Regions from separate parts of the Kitasatospora cinereorecta genome, predicted to be linked through region 4. Evidence: riboswitches for the same ligand, from Rfam matches in the RefSeq annotation. Region 4 holds a riboswitch; each other region holds the start of a gene.
What was found. A riboswitch is a leader RNA that binds a small molecule or an ion and turns the genes downstream of it on or off. The one in region 4 is predicted to bind cyclic di-AMP.

Region 1 (4,204 bases), 2.6 Mb from region 4:
GTTGCGAAGTCCTCACCCGGGACGCGTCCGCCGCGCGCCCCGGCCGGTCCGTGCGGCGCAGCAGCCGGTGCGCGGCCGTGGCGCGCTCGGCGTGCTGGGTGGCGAGCACCCGGGCCCGTTCCGCGTCGCCGCGCGCCACGGCGTCCACGAGGGCGCCGTGCTCGGCCCAGGAGTCGGCGGGGCGGGCCGGCTGCTCGACCGCGTACATCCAGGCGATCTTGTGCCGGAGCTGGGTGAGCAGCGCGATCAGCGCGGGACTGCCCGAAGCCTGGGCCAGCGTCTCGTGGAACCAGCCGCCGAGGGAGCGCAGGTCCTCCCCCTCACCCCTGCGCACCCGCTCCTGCCCCAGCCTGACCAGGCCTCGGAGCACCTTGAGGTGTGCCTCCGTACGGCGTTGAGCAGCACGTGCGGCGCCGAGGGGCTCCAGGAGCATCCGTATCTCCAGGAGGTCGGCGGCCTCCTGTTCCGTGGGCTCCGCGACGCATGCCCCCGCATGCCGACGGGTGACGACGAACCCCTCGGACTCCAGGGTGCGCAGTGCCTCGCGCACCGGGACACGGGAGACCCCGTAGCGACGCGCGAGCACCTCTTCGGTGAGGCGGCTGCCACGCTCGAAGACACCGGAGACGATGTCGTCACGGATTGCCGTGCATACCGAATGCGCGGGAATGCGCATGTCCGAACCTCCGCCTTAATCCCCGCGAAACGCGGCCGATCGACGCCTGTTCCGTGACTCTATTGCAATCAGCGTGAATTTCCGATGCCGGAGCGGAATCCATGCATATCTTCTGCCCGGAAAGCACTTCCGCGGAGCTTCGTCGCGCACCTTCCCCGGCGGCACGACGAAGGCCCCGGCGGGTCTTGGGTTCTAACGGCCCTCGCAACACCCGCGATCTGTGGGAGTTGCGAGGACCCCTTGAACCCAAGGGTGCCGGGGCCTTCGTCGACGGGACAGCCCGCGACAGGTCAGACCTGGACTCCGTGCGCGCGGAGGTAGGCGACGGGGTCCATGTCCGAGCCGTACTCCGGGGTGGTCCGCGCCTCGAAGTGCAGGTGCGGTCCGGTGGAGTTGCCGGTCGAGCCGGAGAGGCCTATCCGCTGGCCCGGGGTGACGCTCTGGCCGACCGAGACGCCGATCGAGGAGAGGTGGCCGTACTGGGTGTACGTGCCGTCCGTCATCCGGAGCACGACGTTGTTGCCGTAGGCCCCGCCCCAGCCCGCCTCGACGACCGTGCCGGCGCCGACCGCGACGACGGAACTGCCGGACGCGGCGCGGAAGTCCACGCCGGAGTGGCTGCCGGAGGACCAGAGGGCGCCGCCGGACTTGTAGCCGGTGGTCACCTGGGAGCCGGCGACCGGCAGGTGGAAGGAGTTCAGCCGGGCGCGCTCGGCTGCGCGGGCGGCGCGCGCCTCGGCCTCACGTGCTTCCTCGGCCCGGGCTTCCGCTCTGCGCTTCGCCTCGGCCTTCGCCTTCGCCTTCGCTTCGGCCTTGGCGGCGAGGTCGGCCTGATGCTGCTGTGCCTTCGCCTGGGCGGCGATCTGGTCGGCGAGGGTGGAGTCGATCGTGACGGCCTGGGTCAGGCCGGTGCCGCCTGCGGTGAGGGCCTCGGAGTCCGCGGCGAGGGCCGGGGAGGACACACCGCCGATGACGCCGGTGGTGGCCAGAGCCGCGATGCCGGCGACCTGGGCGCTCCTGCGCGTCAGGCGGCTCGGGGCACGGTGCTTCCCGGTGGCACGGGTGAACGCCATGGAGGGACTGATCCTTTCCTTCCTTCTCGCCTACCGGGTTAGCTGACGGGTTCGGAGCAGGAAGGTCTCCTACGGACGCATTCGCCCCGTGCGAGGGCGCAGGCGTCCGATTCACCCCAGGGACTTCGTGGGTCCCCGGCTCCCCAGGCTCGCGCCTGACGGGGACTCGGCGATGGCTGCCCGGCGCCGCGGACGCGGCATATGTCTGACGGACAGCCGGGCCGACGCTAGGCCGGACGACTTTCCGACGCCAAACGGATCAGGCCTTTTGTCATACATCCCACAGGACATAAAGCCGCATGTGCGGTTGACACGGACAAATGGGAGGACCCCGGCGAGAACGTACTCGCCGGGGTCCGCGTCGCTCCGGGCACGTCAGCCGTTGACGACCGTCACCTCTCCGATGCCCAGCGCCCTGACAGGCTCCGCGATCTGCGCGGCGTCCCCGACGAGGACGGTGACCAGACGGTCGACCGGGAAGGCGTTGACCACCGCGGCGGTGGCCTCCACCGTGCCGGTCTCGGCCAGGCGGGCGTACAGCTGGGCCTGGTAGTCGTCCGGGAGGTGCTGCTCGACCTGGTCGGCCAGGGTGCCCGCGACGGAGGCAGCCGTCTCGAACTTCAGCGGAGCCACGCCCACGAGGTTCTGCACCGCGGTCTCGCGCTCGGCGTCCGTGAGCCCTTCGGCCGCCAGCGTGCGCAGGACCTTCCACAGATCGTCCAGCGCGGGCCCGGTGGACTCCGTGTCCACGGAACCGCTGATGGCGAGCATCGCGGCACCGGTCGCCCCGGAGGCGGATCCGGGTGCGGTCGAGCGCAGCACCTGCCCGAAGGCACGGACCCCGTAGGTGTAGCCCTTCTCCTCGCGCAGCACGCGGTCCAGCCTGGAGGTGAGCGTGCCGCCCAGGCAGTACGTGCCGAGGACCTGGGCGGGCCACACGCTGTCGTGCCGGTCGGCGCCGATCCGGCCGATCAGCAGCTGGGTCTGCACGGCTCCGGGACGGTCGACGACGACCACACGGCCGGTGTCGTCCGCGGTGATCGCCGGTACCGGGCGGGACTCGGCGGCGTTGCCCGACCAGTCTCCGACGGTGTCGGCGAGCAGTGCGTCCAGGTCGACCCCGGTGAGGTCGCCGACGATCACGGCCGTCGCGGTGGACGGGCGGACATGCGCGTCGTAGAAGGCGCGCACGGCCGCGGCGTCGATCCGGCGCACCGTCTCCTCGGTCCCCTGGCGCGGGCGCGACATCCGCGCCGTTGCCGGGAAGAGCTCCTTGGAGAGCTGCTTGGCTGCGCGGCGGGCCGGATTGGCCTGCTCGTGCGGGATCTCGTCGAGACGGTTGCCGACCAGGCGCTCCACCTCGCTCTCCGAGAAGGCGGGCGCCCGCAGCGCCTCGGCGACCAGGCCGAGCGCCTTGGCCAGCCGGGATACCGGGACCTCCAGGGAGACGCGGACGCCGGGGTGGTCGGCGGACGCGTCCAGGGTGGCGCCGCAGCGCTCCAGCTCGGCGGCGAACTCCTCCGCGGAGCGCTTGTCCGTTCCCTCGGACAGCGCCCGCGCCATGATCGTGGCCACGCCGTCCAGGCCCTCGGGCTCGGCGTCCAGGGGCGCGTCCAGGAAGATCTCCACGGCGACGACCTGCTGGCCGGGGCGGTGGCAGCGCAGCACGGTCAGGCCGTTGGGCAGGGCGCCGCGCTCGGGTGCGGGGAAGGCCCAGGGCCTGGCCTCGCCTGCGGTCGGCTGCGGGTGGTACTCCATCGCTACTCCAGTCACGGCGGCGTCGGTCACTTGTCGGCCCCCTCGTGCGCGTCGGTGCCGTCCGTCTCGTCGGCCGGTTCGACCGGCTCGTAGACAAGGACGGCCCGGTTGTCGGGACGCAGATGCGCCTGGGCGGCCGCCTGGACCTCCTGGGCGGTGACGTCGAGAACCCGCTGCACCGCGGTCAGGGCGAGCTGCGGGTCGCCGAACAGGACGGCGTACCGGCACAGTTCGTCCGCGCGGCCCGCGACCGTGCCGAGCCGGTCCAGCCACTCCCGCTCCAACTGGGCCTGCGCCCGCTCCATTTCCTCGGGCGTGGGGCCCTCGGCGGCGAACCGGGCGAGCTCCTCGTCGACGGCCGCCTCGATCTGCGGCACCTCGACGCCGCCGGACGTCTTGACGTCCAGCCATCCCAGCGAGGGCGCCCCGGAGAGCCTGAGCAGCCCGAATCCCGCGGCCACCGCCGTACGGTCCCGGCGGACCAGGCGGTTGTGCAGCCGGGACGACTCGCCGCCGCCGAGCACGGTCAGCGCCAGGTCCGCGGCGTCACACTCCCGGGTGCCGTCGTGCGGCAGCCGGTACGCGGCCATCAGGGCACGCGCGGGGACCTCCTCGTGGACCACCTCGCGCAGCTGCTCGCCGATGGTGCCGGGCAGCGTCCCGTCTCGCGGCGGCTGCTTGCCGTCGTGGGAGGGGA
Region 2 (4,204 bases), 2.9 Mb from region 4:
ACGGGACAGGCGGGGAGTCGCTGGTGTGGGGACGGAGCGTGAGCGGCCGGAATCCGGGGCACGGATGCGCGTTACGAGGTGTGCGCGTACGGGGAGGCGGCCGGTGATCCCCCGGCCCATCGAGGCACTGGAGCGCTTGCTGCCGACGACGTACGGCACCGACGAGCAGGTCGACTGGGCCGTCGCGGAAGCACGGTGGGGGGCCTGTTTCCCCGCCGACTACAAGGCTTTCATGAGGGCCTACGGGGAAGGGTCGGTCGACGACGTGATCGTCGTGCACCGGCCGCTGCCCGCGGACGCACCGGACGGGTGCCGCCCGGCCGATGCCATGGCCGACGGGACCGGTGCCGTCCGCGAGGTGTGGCGGGTGGAGGCCGACGAGGTCTGGGCCGATCCTGCGGGGACGGATCTGGTGCTCGATCCCGGTGCGCTGCTCGCCTGGGGTACGACCACCGAGGCGGACATCCTCTGCTGGCTGACGACGGACGAGGACCCCGACCGCTGGCCCGTGGTGGTCTGCGGCCGGCACACCGTGCCGACCTTCGCGGTGTACCGCTTCGGGATGGCCGAGTTCCTCCGGAGGCTGCTGGCCGGCAGCTTCGAGTCCGTCCCCCTCAGCGTGGACGGGATGAGGGGGCGTCAGTCGCACGCGTTCGTGAGCCGGGTCGTCCAGCGGGCCCGACGCAGGGCGGGCCTCGACCCCTGGACCGGCGAACTTCCGGCCGGCTGAGGCGACGGCGCCACGATGCTCGTGTGGTGGCGCGGCGTGGACGCACGGTCGGGGAGGCGCGCAGGCAGGGCGACGCCCCGTGCGGTGTGCGCCGGGCTCAGTGCGGCCTCCAGGTGAGCTTGCCGCCGCCCACCCACCGGACCGCCGCCGGGTCGTCGAGGTCATGGACCCTGATGCCGGCAGCCCGCGCGATGAACAGCACGTCCGTCATCGAGGTCGCCCGGCCGGCCATCTCTCCGTCGATCTCCATGATGCGGAACGGCGGATCGCCGGGCTGGACGGGCAGGACGGTGATCCGCGGGTTCGTGGGGTGAGGGCGTGCGCTGTGGGTCATGCGCTGATCGATTCCACGCGGCTGCCGCTGATATGCCCTGAAACGTACCAATGAGCCGTATGCCCGATTTAGTGAGTTATCAGTAATTCATCCCGTAATTCATAAAAGGCCATTTCGTGCGACCCGAGTGGTTTCAGGTGGTCGCAAATCGCCCTTTTCGGACCTCGTGACCAGAGTCACTGCCGCGGGTCCCGGACGCATCGACATGTCGACCGGTTCCCTTGCGCGCCAAGAAGGTTGGCATCGTGGGTGTGGGGTTGATTACATGAATTCCGATGGATCGATCTTGCAAGTGAATTGTGATCACGAATTCGGGGCTTGTTCCTTTCGCTATTCCTCGCCTACGGTCACCCTCACTCCGGATGGAACGCCGAATCCTGCCGCCGTCCGGGAACCCGACCACATCTCGTACGGCAGGAGCGGGGGACCCAGGTAAGTGCCGATCCGGTACCCGGAGCGGCTCGGGGTGAAGTCGCATGCACATGCGGCCGGGCATCTCCAGCCCGAACCCGACAGCTCACTTCGCAGGCGGCGGAGAGGAATTCACCATGCCCGCAAAGGGTAAGCACCGTCGTTTCAGGACCAGTTCGCTGACCCGCGGCATCATCGCCGTGAGCACGGGCGGAGCCGCTCTCGCCCTTCCCGTGATCGGCGCGACCGGAGCCTTCGCCGCACCGGCGCAGCCGGTCGCCGTCGAAAAGGTGACCACGTCGACTGCCGTATCCGGCAAGGCGATTGCCGCGCAGAAGTCCGCGCCCGTCACCTATTCCGTGATCATTGGCGATTCTCTTTCCAAGATCGCGCGTGAGCATTCCGTCGAAGGCGGCTGGAAGGCGCTGTACGCCGACAACCGAAAGGCCGTCGGTGGAAACCCCGACCTCATTCACGCCGGTCTGAAGCTGACGATCGGTGCGAAGGCCGAGAGCAAGTCGGCGGACAAGGCCGGAACGGCGGACAAGGCCGAATCCAAGGCGTCCGCCTCCGCCGAGCGGAGTGCCGACCGTGCCGACCGCTCGGACCGCACCGGCACCGCGCTCGCCGCGCAGGGCGCGCAGGGCGCGCCCGCGGCGGCGCCGGCCGCCGCTCCCGCCGCGTACACGAACGACCTCGACGGCTGGATCAAGGAGTCGCTGGCGGTCATGGCCGAGCACGGCATCCCGGGCAGCTACGACGGCATCCACCGCAACATCATGCGTGAGTCCTCGGGCAACCCGATGGCCATCAACAACTGGGACTCGAACGCCGCCGCGGGCATCCCGTCCAAGGGCCTGCTGCAGGTGATCGACCCGACCTTCCAGGCCTACCACGTGCCCGGTACGTCGATGGACAGCTACGACCCGGTCGCCAACATTACGGCCGCGTGCAACTACGCCGCCGACCGGTACGGCTCGATCGACAACGTGTTCGGCGCCTACTGAGGCTCCGCCGTGTGACAGCGGAGCACCGACGACGGGTGGTGCGGGTTCGGAAGAACCCGCACCACCCGTCGTTCGTGTCCGGCGCGGCGGCGGCGATCGGTCGGCATGCGGCACGAGCCTGCCGCGGGTGCGGGGGTGTCGGTGTTCCCCGGGCCGCGGCCCCGCACCGCGGCTTCCCCGCCCGTGCCGACGGGGGCAACCATGCCTGGGGGCGGGGGAGTTGCTCGTGATCGTCGTGGCGTGAGCGACGGGGAACTCCGGTCGGCCGCTCGTGCGGGTGCCTGCCGTGCGCCGGGCATGTCCGCCGGCCGGGGCCGGCGCGACGCCGCCGCGTTCCGGTGGATTCCGCCGCAGTGCCGCGGTGCCCGGCCGTAGGGCGACTGGTCACGTACAGGTTCGTCGACCATACTGCCCGCCGTGGAGCAGCGTATAGATTCCAACACGAAGCCCGAGTTCGCCGCGGGCACGGACCCGGCGTACATCCCCGGCCTGACGGCCCCTGCCCCCGCGCGGACGGAGGGTGGAGCGGAGAAGGCGTCGGAGGTGCCGGAAGAGCCCGAGACGTCCGGTGTGCCCGCCGGTGCCGAGGCGGCGCAGGCGCCGCGGGACGCCGGGCAGGAGCCCGCCGCCCCGGCCTCGCGCGAGGACGGTGACGAGGCCGACGGGCCCGTCTTCGAGGTCAGCGACCGGCGCGGATCCATCCGGGTGGACCGGGACGGCGTCCGGTTCACGCTGGACGACCAGGAGGCGGAGTTCGACTGGAGCGAGATCGGCGCGGTCGAGGTCAAGACCGCCCGCTTCGGGCGTCGGTTCACCGTCACGGTGCACGTGTCGAGCCGCCGGTGGTTCAACGCCGAGGTCGAGGCGGAGGCCCGGAGCAGCCTCAAGGAGTGGACGGCGGAGCTCGACGCCGCGCTGGACGCCTACTTCGAAGAGGACTGACCGCGACACGGTCCGTGGAGCGGTGTGCCGGGCGGGCGAACCGCCCGGCACCCGCCCGGCCGTGCCGTGACTCAGCCCGCGGTGGCTCCGTCGAGCACCACCGATCGGGTGAGGTGACGGGGAAGGTCCGGGTCGAGGCCGCGGGCCGCCGCGCGGGCGATCGCCAGCCGCTGGACCCGGACCAGGTCGGCCAGCGGGTCCAGGCCGCTTTCCACCCAGCGGGCGCCGGTCGCCCGCACCTGCTCCGCCAGGCCCTCCGGCGCGGGGCCGAACATCCAGGTCGCCGTCCCAGCCGCGGCGATGCTGATGGGACCGTGGCGGTATTCCATCGCCGGATACGACTCCGTCCAGGACAGGGACGCCTCCTTCATCTTGAGCGCCGCCTCGTTGGCGAGTCCGACCGTCCAGCCCTGGCCCAGGAAGCTGAACTGGGAGCATTCCAGCAGCCCTTCGGGCAGCGGCCCGGCCAGCGCCGCCTCCGCGTCCCGTACGACGTCGTCGGTGTGCAGCCCGAGATGGGCACGGAACAGGGTGAGTGCGGTCGTGGCGAACCGCGTCTGCACCACGGACCGTTCGTCGGCGAAGTCCAGCACGACCGCCTCGTCGGCGGCCGTCATCACCGCGGTCCGCGGGTCCGCCGTCACCGCCACCGTGCGGGCGGTGCCGCGCAGCCGGGTCAGCAGGTCGAGCACCTCGGTCGTGGTGCCCGAGCGGGTCAGGGCCACGACCCGGTCGTACGAGCGGCCGAAGGGGAACTCCGACGCGGCGAAGGCGTCGGAC
Region 3 (4,204 bases), 1.5 Mb from region 4:
ATTCGCACCAGGTGTGAGTGAGCTCGTAGGGAAGTCCTACCTGGCCGAAGAGTGGTGATATGCCCGCGGCTAGGCTGCGGCCATGGACGTACTCATCAATGTCTTCGTGGCCCTGCACATCATCGGTATCGCCTCCCTGCTGGGCGGCTTCCTGACCCAGATGAAGGCCATGGGGGCGGGCACGGCACGCTTCGTGCCCGCCATGCTGCACGGTGCGCTGACCATGCTGGTCACGGGCGTCGCCCTCGTCGGGCTCGACCAGGCCGACGACCGGACGGTGAACAACGTCAAGATCGGCATCAAGCTGATGGTCCTGATCGTGATCCTGGCGCTCGTGTACGTGAGGCGGGACGAGGAGAAGGCCGGCAAGGGCGAGTTCGCCGCCGTCGGAGGGCTGACGGTCGCCAACGTCTTCATCGCCACGCTCTGGACCTGAGCCGGCTCCCGTACCCGCCTGTCTCTCCGCGGGGCGGGCGTACGGCCCCGTACGCCCGCCCTCCGTGCGTCCGTGCGCTATGCCGGGCGCACGCTGCCGTAGATCGGCATGGAGTAGATCGACTCCTCACGGACGTTCGTGCCGGGCTTCGGAGCGTGGATCATCATGCCGTCGCCCTTGTAGATGCCGACGTGGCTGATGTCGTCGTAGAAGAAGACCAGGTCCCCCGGCTGCAGATCTGCCGTGGCCACCCGGGTGCCGACCTCCACCTGGTCCCAGGTCGTCCGGGGCAGGGTGACGTCCGCGGCCCTCCAGGCGGCCTGGGTGAGGCCTGAGCAGTCGTACGAGGCCGGGCCCGTCGCCCCCCAGACGTACGGCTTGCCGATCTGGGCCCGGGCGAAGGCCAGGACCTTGTCGGCCTTGGACGCGTAGCCGCTGTCGGAGCCCGTCTCGTCACCCGTTCCGGTGCCGGGGCCCGCCTCCTCCTTCGGGGCCGCCTCCTCGGCGGCCCGGTCGGCCTCCGCCTTCGCGGCGGCCTGCTGACGCGCGAGCTCCTCCGCCTTGCGCTCGGCCTCCGCCGCCTTCTCGCGCTCCAGCTCCGCGAGGCGTGCCTTCTCCTCGGTGGTCAGCTTCGACAGCAGTGAGCGCGCCTCGGTGAGCTTGCTCTGCACCTGTTGCTTGCTGGTGCGGAGCGTCGCCTGCGACTCGGTCAGCGTCTCCAGGCTCTTCGTCGCCTCGACCCGCTTCGCCGCCGCCTCGTTCTGCTGCGTACGGAAGTCGGCGACCGCCTTCTGCTGCCGGCTGGTCATCCGCGCCATCAGCTGGTCCTGGTCGAAGTACGCCTGCGGGTCGTCCGCGAGGAAGAACGTCGCCGTCGGGGCGATCGCGCCGCCCCGGTACTGGGCGGCCGCGTAGTGGCCCAGCTCCCGGCGCGTCTCGTTGAGCTTGTCGGCCCGCTCGGCCGCGGCCTCCAGCAGCGCGTCGACCTCGGAGCGCTGCTGTGCGGACGCGGTCTTCGCCTTGTTGTACTGCTGCGTCGCCGTGCCCGCCTGGCGGTACAGGTCGTCGACCTTCTTCCGCACTTCCTCGATGCTGGGCCTGGGCGCAGCCGGGGCGGCCGTCGCGCTCTGCGTCGAGAGCAGGGTGACGGAGGCCAGTGCCGCCGTCGTGAGGCCGACGGCAGGGGTGGTGGTGCGCACCCGCGTGCGCGGCTTGCGATGCGATGCCAAGACCGGCATCTCCTTCCGTGGACCGCCTACCGGGTTAGCTGTCGGGTTCGGGCGGAACGGAAGGCTGCCCTACGGTCCTGGGGAACGGACCGATTCACCCCGGTGCTGCGTGTGGGTCCCCGGTTCCGGCTCCCTCGAGGTCGGCACGGATTCGGCAGGGGTGCCCGCGCGGCGTGGGTCGCCTCAGAGGGGTACGGGTCACCCGTCGGAGCACGCTAGCCAACCCGTGGTGTCCCTGTGAAGGTTGATGTTCGATATGCCCGATACATTTCCGTGACCTCTCCGGACCGGCGGTCCGCCGGGCGGTGACGGGCCCCGGATTCCTACGCACCGTGGGCGGCCCGTCTCCGTACGCGCACGGATCGGGCCCTCGTGCGGAATGCGGCCCCGGGCTGTCGGTCCGGCGGCCTAGACTCGTGAGGCGATGAGCAGCCTCTTTGACGACAGTTTCCTGACCGGCCTCCAGCAAGCGGACGAAGGCCCCCCGCCGCCCCCCGAGGACCACGCGCCCGAGGCGGTGCCGGAGGGTCTCTTCGAGGACGTCTTCGACACGCCTCCGCCGCCGCGTGACGCGTACTACCGCGACGGCGCCCCGCGCCCCGTGGTCGACCCCGCCGCGCTGCTCGACGGGCTGAACACCGAGCAGCGCGCCGCCGTCGTGCACGCCGGTTCCCCGCTGCTCATCGTGGCCGGGGCGGGCTCGGGCAAGACCCGGGTGCTGACCCACCGGATCGCCCACCTGCTGGCCGAGCGCGGGGTGCACCCGGGCCAGATCCTGGCGATCACCTTCACCAACAAGGCCGCCGGCGAGATGAAGGAACGCGTCGAGCAGCTCGTCGGCCCGCGTGCCCACGCCATGTGGGTCATGACCTTCCACAGCGCCTGCGTACGGATCCTGCGCCGCGAGTCGAAGCTCCTCGGCTTCACCTCGTCGTTCTCGATCTACGACGCCGCCGACTCCAAGCGGCTGATGGCGCTGGTCTGCCGCGATCTGGACCTCGACCCGAAGCGCTACCCGCCGAAGTCGTTCACGGCGAAGGTCTCGAACCTGAAGAACGAGCTGATCGACGAGGAGACCTTCGCCGGCCAGGCGTCCGACGGCTTCGAGAAGACGCTGGCGCAGGCCTACGCGCTCTACCAGGCGCGGCTGCGCGAGGCCAACGCGCTGGACTTCGACGACATCATCATGACGACGGTCCACCTGCTCCAGGCGTTCCCCGACGTCGCCGAGCACTACCGCCGCCGCTTCCGGCACGTCATGGTCGACGAGTACCAGGACACCAACCACGCGCAGTACACCCTCGTACGCGAGCTGGTGGGCCCGGCGGGCGAGGCCGACGCCCCGGGCGAGCTGTGCGTCGTCGGCGACGCGGACCAGTCGATCTACGCCTTCCGCGGTGCGACCATCCGCAACATCCTCCAGTTCGAGGAGGACTACCCGGACGCCACGACGATCATGCTGGAGCAGAACTACCGCTCCACGCAGACGATCCTGTCCGCGGCCAACGCCGTCATCGAGCGCAACGAGAGCCGCCGCCCCAAGAACCTCTGGACGAACGCGGGCGCCGGTACCCGGATCACCGGCTACGTCGCCGACACCGAGCACGACGAGGCGCAGTTCGTCGCCGACGAGATCGACCGGCTGACGGACGCCGGGGACGCGAAGGCGGGCGACGTCGCCGTCTTCTACCGTACGAACGCGCAGTCCCGTGTCTTCGAGGAGATCTTCATCCGCGTCGGGCTGCCCTACAAGGTCGTCGGCGGAGTGCGCTTCTACGAGCGCAAGGAGGTCAGGGACGTCCTGGCCTACCTCCGGGTGCTCGCCAACCCCGAGGACACCGTCCCGCTGCGCCGCATCCTCAACGTGCCCAAGCGGGGCATCGGCGACCGGGCCGAGGCGATGATCGACGCCCTGTCGCTGCGCGAGAAGATCTCCTTCCCGCAGGCGCTGCGCCGCGTCGACGAGGCGTACGGCATGGCGGCCCGGTCGGCCAACGCCGTGAAGCGGTTCAACACGCTGATGGAGGAGCTCCGCACGATCGTGGAGTCCGGTGCCGGACCGGCGGTCGTGCTGGAGGCGGTCATGGAGCGGACCGGCTACCTCGCCGACTCCGACCAGATCCCGGACGAGGACGAGGACGGCTCGGGCGTCATCACACTGATGACGCTGCACACGGCCAAGGGCCTCGAATTCCCGGTGGTGTTCCTGACCGGTATGGAGGACGGCGTCTTCCCGCACATGCGCGCGCTGGGTCAGGTGAAGGAGCTGGAGGAGGAACGCCGGCTCGCCTACGTGGGCATCACGCGGGCCCGCGAGCGGCTGTATCTGACCCGGGCCTCCATGCGCAGCGCCTGGGGACAGCCCTCGTACAACCCGCCGTCGCGGTTCCTGGAGGAGATCCCGGACCAGCATCTGGAGTGGAAGCGCAAGGGCCCGATGGCGGCCTCGGCGGGACCGACGTCGGGGATCACGTCGTCGTTGTCCTCCTCGCGCTCCAGGTCGGGCCCCTCGGGCTTCGCGACCCGGCGTACCGCGGAC
Region 4 (4,204 bases):
CCTGCCGATTTGCGATGGCGGGGCGGGCTCATCATGCGCGGACTGCGCACGCTTCCGGTGGAGTTCGAACCCGGACATCCGGCCGAAAGAAGTGACACTCTGTCAACTCTGTGACTTTCGCGTGATCTCCGCTGCATCGACTTGTGACACACGTTCGAGTACGGCTAGGTTCACCGTTCGACTCACCCGTCACATGTCAGTCACACGGAAGGCAATCCCATGGGCTCCGCGAATGGCAGACACCGCCGCCCTCGCCAGGCACCCGCCATCGTCGTCGCCGCGGGCGTGACGGGATCGGCCATCGCCATCCCGCTGCTCGGTGCGACCGGCGCGCACGCCGCCGACGCCTCGACCTGGGACCGGGTCGCCGAGTGCGAGAGCGGCGGGATGTGGAGCGCCGACCTCGGTAACGGCCACTACGGCGGCCTGCAGTTCTCGCAGGACGACTGGTCGGCCTACGGCGGCACGGCGTACGCCTCCCGCGCCGACCTCGCGAGCCGCTCGCAGCAGATATCGGTCGCGGAGAAGGTGCTGAGCGACAAGGGGCCGCAGGCGTGGCCCAGCTGCGCGGTGATCTCCGGACTCGCGCTGGACGGCGCCCTGCCCGGCGTCGACCCGGGCGGCGAGCCGTCCGCCGGTCAAACGGACACGGCGACCCCGTCGGACACCGCTTCGGGCGGGACGCCGGACAAGGCGGACGGGAAGAACAAGAACGACAAGGCGGACACGTCCGAGGAGGACGCCGCGCCGGACGCGCCCGAGCCGTCCTCGTCGCCCTCCACCTCTTCGTCCCCCGGGGCGTCCGGAACGTCCGGCGCCGCGAAGGGCGCCGGCGAGACGGGCGGGAAGCACCGCGGTCCGGCGGCCCCCGAGGCGGATGCCGGGACGGACCTGGAGAGCGGGCGCGAGTCCGGCCGGCACGCCTCGCGCGGCGAGTCCGGCGCCCGTGAGGGTGCGGAGGCCGGCGCGGACGGGACCTACACCGTCCGCGAGGGCGACAACCTCTGGGCGATCGCCGACGCGCGGGAACTGCCCGGCGGCTGGCCCGCGCTCTACGCGGCCAACAAGACGGAACTGGGCTCCGACCCGGATGTGATCCTGCCCGGCCAGAGTCTCGACCTGGGCCTCCAGGCGGACGCGAAGGATGCCGGAGCGGACGCGCAGCCCGGTGCCGAGGCCGCGGTCGGCAAGTGATCAAAGACGGGAAAACACCCCAAAATCAGGGGTAGTTCAGGGGCCTATGTCCACTTATGCGTAAGTGAGACATGGGTCTCTTTGCTTGAACTGGCCCGCCTCACCCGTCTGCTCGGCCCGTATCGCCTCCGACCTGCGGAAACGGCAGGGTCCTCCAGGGTGATAAGTGCTGATTGACAGTTATGTCCATCTTTGAATGTCGGCGTTGTGTGTGTTTACGGTCTGAACCGCTCGCACCGCGGGCACCTTCGACCGACACGCCGAATCCTGCCGTCGGCCGAAGGGGACAGACGCGTAAAGCGCCGTAGGCAGGAGCGGGGGACCCAGGTAAGTGCCGGACCCGGCCGTCGGAAGACGGGCGAGGGCCGGCTCGGGGTGAAGTCGCCTGCCAGTGCGGGCGACCGGGCAACTCACAGGCCCGAACCCGACAGCTCACCTCGTAGGCGTCGGTGAGGAGAACCATGCTGCTTTCGAGCAAGGGCAAGCACCGTCGCCCGTCCAAGGCCGTCCGTATCGCCACCCTGGCCGGCGTCACCGGTGCGGCCGTGGCCGTTCCGCTGATGGGCGCGACCGGTGCCTCCGCCGCCTCCGTCGCCACGTGGGAAGCCGTCGCGCAGTGCGAGTCCGGCGGCAACTGGTCCATCAACACCGGCAACGGCTACTACGGCGGCCTGCAGTTCTCGCAGTCCAGCTGGGCGGCCGCCGGCGGCACCCAGTACGCCTCCCGCGCCGACCTGGCCAGCAAGGACCAGCAGATAGCCACCGCCGAGAAGCTCCTCGACCTGCAGGGCCCGGGTGCGTGGGCCTGCGCCGGCGCCGGCGGCCTGACCGACGACGGTGTGGACCCGGGTGTCGACACCGGCTCCGCGCAGAGCGAGGCCGAGCCGAAGGCGGCTCAGCCGGAGCGCGAGGCCGAGCAGCCCGCCAGCCGCAGCGAGACGCGCACGGCCCCCGAGGCCGAGAAGACCGTGACCACTCCGACCGGCGACAAGGTCAAGAAGGGTGACGGCGAATACAAGGTGAAGGCAGGCGACACCCTCAGCACGATCGCCGGGGCCAAGGGCGTCAAGGGCGGCTGGCAGAAGGTGTTCGAGCTGAACGACGACATCGTCGAGGACGCCGACCTGATCTTCCCGGGTCAGCAGCTCCACCTGAAGTAGTCCCGGCCTTTCCTCCCGGCGGTGCTCCCGGCCCGGCGCGCTCACCCCCGTGTGCGCCGGGCCGGGGCGTTTTCCCGGGGGTCCCGTGAGGGCGATCGTTCAACTGTTGTAGTTACCGGCCAGTAAATTTCTGGAGCTTTGCCGGTAATGCGGGTCCTTGGGTCCTTTTTCGTCCCAGGGGACGGGCGGTCGGCCGACGGAGCGGGCCGGGCCGGTTAGGCTCGTGCCGCAAGGCCACAGTGACCCTGCACAACCAGTGTCATATCCCAGAAGGAGATGCCTCGTGCCGTCCATCGACGTCGTCGTAGCCAGGGAAATCCTCGACTCCCGGGGCAACCCCACGGTCGAGGTCGAGGTTGGCCTCGACGACGGCAGCACGGGACGTGCTGCCGTTCCGTCCGGCGCCTCCACCGGTGCGTTCGAGGCCATCGAGCTTCGCGACGGCGACCCCAACCGCTACCACGGCAAGGGTGTCGAGAAGGCCGTCCTCGCCGTCATCGAGCAGATCGGCCCGGAGCTCGTCGGTTACGACGCCACCGAGCAGCGCCTCATCGACCAGGCGATGTTCGACCTCGACGCGACCGAGAACAAGGGCTCGCTCGGCGCCAACGCCATCCTCGGTGTCTCGCTGGCCGTGGCCCACGCCGCGTCCGAGGCCTCCGACCTCCCGTTGTTCCGCTACCTCGGCGGCCCGAACGCGCACCTGCTGCCCGTTCCGATGATGAACATCCTGAACGGCGGCTCGCACGCCGACTCCAACGTGGACATCCAGGAGTTCATGATCGCGCCGATCGGCGCCGAGTCCTTCTCCGAGGCCCTGCGCTGGGGTGCGGAGATCTACCACACCCTGAAGAAGGTCCTGAAGACCAAGGGCCTGTCCACCGGTCTCGGCGACGAGGGCGGCTTCGCCCCGAACCTCGAGTCCAACCGCGCCGCCCTGGACCTCATCATCGAGGCCGTCAAGGAGGCCGGCTACGTCCCGGGCCGCGACATCGCGCTCGCGCTCGACGTCGCCGCGTCCGAGTTCTACAAGGACGGTGTCTACGAGTTCGAGGGCAAGTCCCGTTCGGCCGCCGAGATGACCGAGTACTACGAGGAGCTCGTCTCCGCGTACCCGCTCGTCTCCATCGAGGACCCGCTGTACGAGGACGACTGGGCCGGCTGGAAGGTCATCACCGACAAGCTCGGCGCCAAGGTGCAGATCGTCGGTGACGACCTCTTCGTCACCAACCCGGAGCGCCTCGCCCGCGGCATCGAGGAGGGCTCGGCCAACGCCCTGCTCGTCAAGGTCAACCAGATCGGTTCGCTGACCGAGACCCTGGACGCCGTCGAGCTCGCGCAGCGCAACGGCTTCAAGTGCATGATGTCCCACCGCTCCGGTGAGACCGAGGACGTCACCATCGCCGACCTCGCCGTCGCCGTGAACTGCGGTCAGATCAAGACCGGCGCCCCGGCCCGCTCGGACCGTGTCGCCAAGTACAACCAGCTGCTGCGCATCGAGGAGATCCTCGACGACGCCGCGGTGTACGCGGGCCGTTCGGCGTTCCCGCGGTTCCGCTTCGAGGGCTGACAGCCCGGCAGCAGGAGCTGAGCCCCCGTTCGGCACCGGCCTCCGTCCGTCCCCGCACTCGGTCCCGTACCGTGTGCGGGGACGGACGTGCGTAACGGGGAGGCGTGAGAGATGGCCGGGAAGGATCGTGACCGGTTCTCCACAGCGACCAGGCTGCGGCTGCTCGGCGAGCAGACGGCGGCCCGCGTCTACCGGTCCCAGAACCGCCGCCAGGCCCGGCGCTCCCGGCTCACCGGCCGGGCCGCGTTCCTGGCGCTGATCGTCTGCTCCCTGGTGGTCG

Region 1: linked by a shared signal. The riboswitch ahead of ACFPN0_RS25305 (M23 family metallopeptidase) and the one ahead of ACFPN0_RS13030 (transglycosylase family protein) in region 4 are both predicted to bind cyclic di-AMP.
Region 2: linked by a shared signal. The riboswitch ahead of ACFPN0_RS26035 (transglycosylase SLT domain-containing protein) and the one ahead of ACFPN0_RS13030 (transglycosylase family protein) in region 4 are both predicted to bind cyclic di-AMP.
Region 3: linked by a shared signal. The riboswitch ahead of ACFPN0_RS20350 (NlpC/P60 family protein) and the one ahead of ACFPN0_RS13030 (transglycosylase family protein) in region 4 are both predicted to bind cyclic di-AMP.

Annotation. Positions count from the first base shown of each region.
Region 1 is NZ_JBHSJP010000001.1:5,488,651-5,492,854, reverse strand. Features, by position in the region: gene ACFPN0_RS25310 (GntR family transcriptional regulator) at 1-676, opposite strand, end outside; gene ACFPN0_RS25305 (M23 family metallopeptidase) at 967-1,749, opposite strand; cyclic di-AMP (ydaO/yuaA leader) riboswitch at 1,763-1,931, opposite strand; gene ACFPN0_RS25300 (M16 family metallopeptidase) at 2,125-3,507, opposite strand; gene ACFPN0_RS25295 (M16 family metallopeptidase) at 3,534-4,204, opposite strand, start outside.
Region 2 is NZ_JBHSJP010000001.1:5,739,282-5,743,485, forward strand. Features, by position in the region: gene ACFPN0_RS26025 (SMI1/KNR4 family protein) at 104-730, shown strand; gene ACFPN0_RS26030 (hypothetical protein) at 828-1,064, opposite strand; cyclic di-AMP (ydaO/yuaA leader) riboswitch at 1,423-1,610, shown strand; gene ACFPN0_RS26035 (transglycosylase SLT domain-containing protein) at 1,613-2,482, shown strand; gene ACFPN0_RS26040 (hypothetical protein) at 2,723-2,857, shown strand; gene ACFPN0_RS26045 (hypothetical protein) at 2,900-3,424, shown strand; gene ACFPN0_RS26050 (SIS domain-containing protein) at 3,496-4,204, opposite strand, start outside.
Region 3 is NZ_JBHSJP010000001.1:4,380,995-4,385,198, forward strand. Features, by position in the region: gene ACFPN0_RS20345 (hypothetical protein) at 83-436, shown strand; gene ACFPN0_RS20350 (NlpC/P60 family protein) at 514-1,674, opposite strand; cyclic di-AMP (ydaO/yuaA leader) riboswitch at 1,673-1,832, opposite strand; gene ACFPN0_RS20355 (ATP-dependent DNA helicase) at 2,090-4,204, shown strand, end outside.
Region 4 is NZ_JBHSJP010000001.1:2,869,012-2,873,215, reverse strand. Features, by position in the region: gene ACFPN0_RS13040 (cytochrome P450 family protein) at 1-114, shown strand, start outside; gene ACFPN0_RS13035 (transglycosylase family protein) at 220-1,194, shown strand; cyclic di-AMP (ydaO/yuaA leader) riboswitch at 1,485-1,655, shown strand; gene ACFPN0_RS13030 (transglycosylase family protein) at 1,656-2,354, shown strand; gene eno (phosphopyruvate hydratase) at 2,638-3,924, shown strand; gene ACFPN0_RS13020 (FtsB family cell division protein) at 4,036-4,204, shown strand, end outside.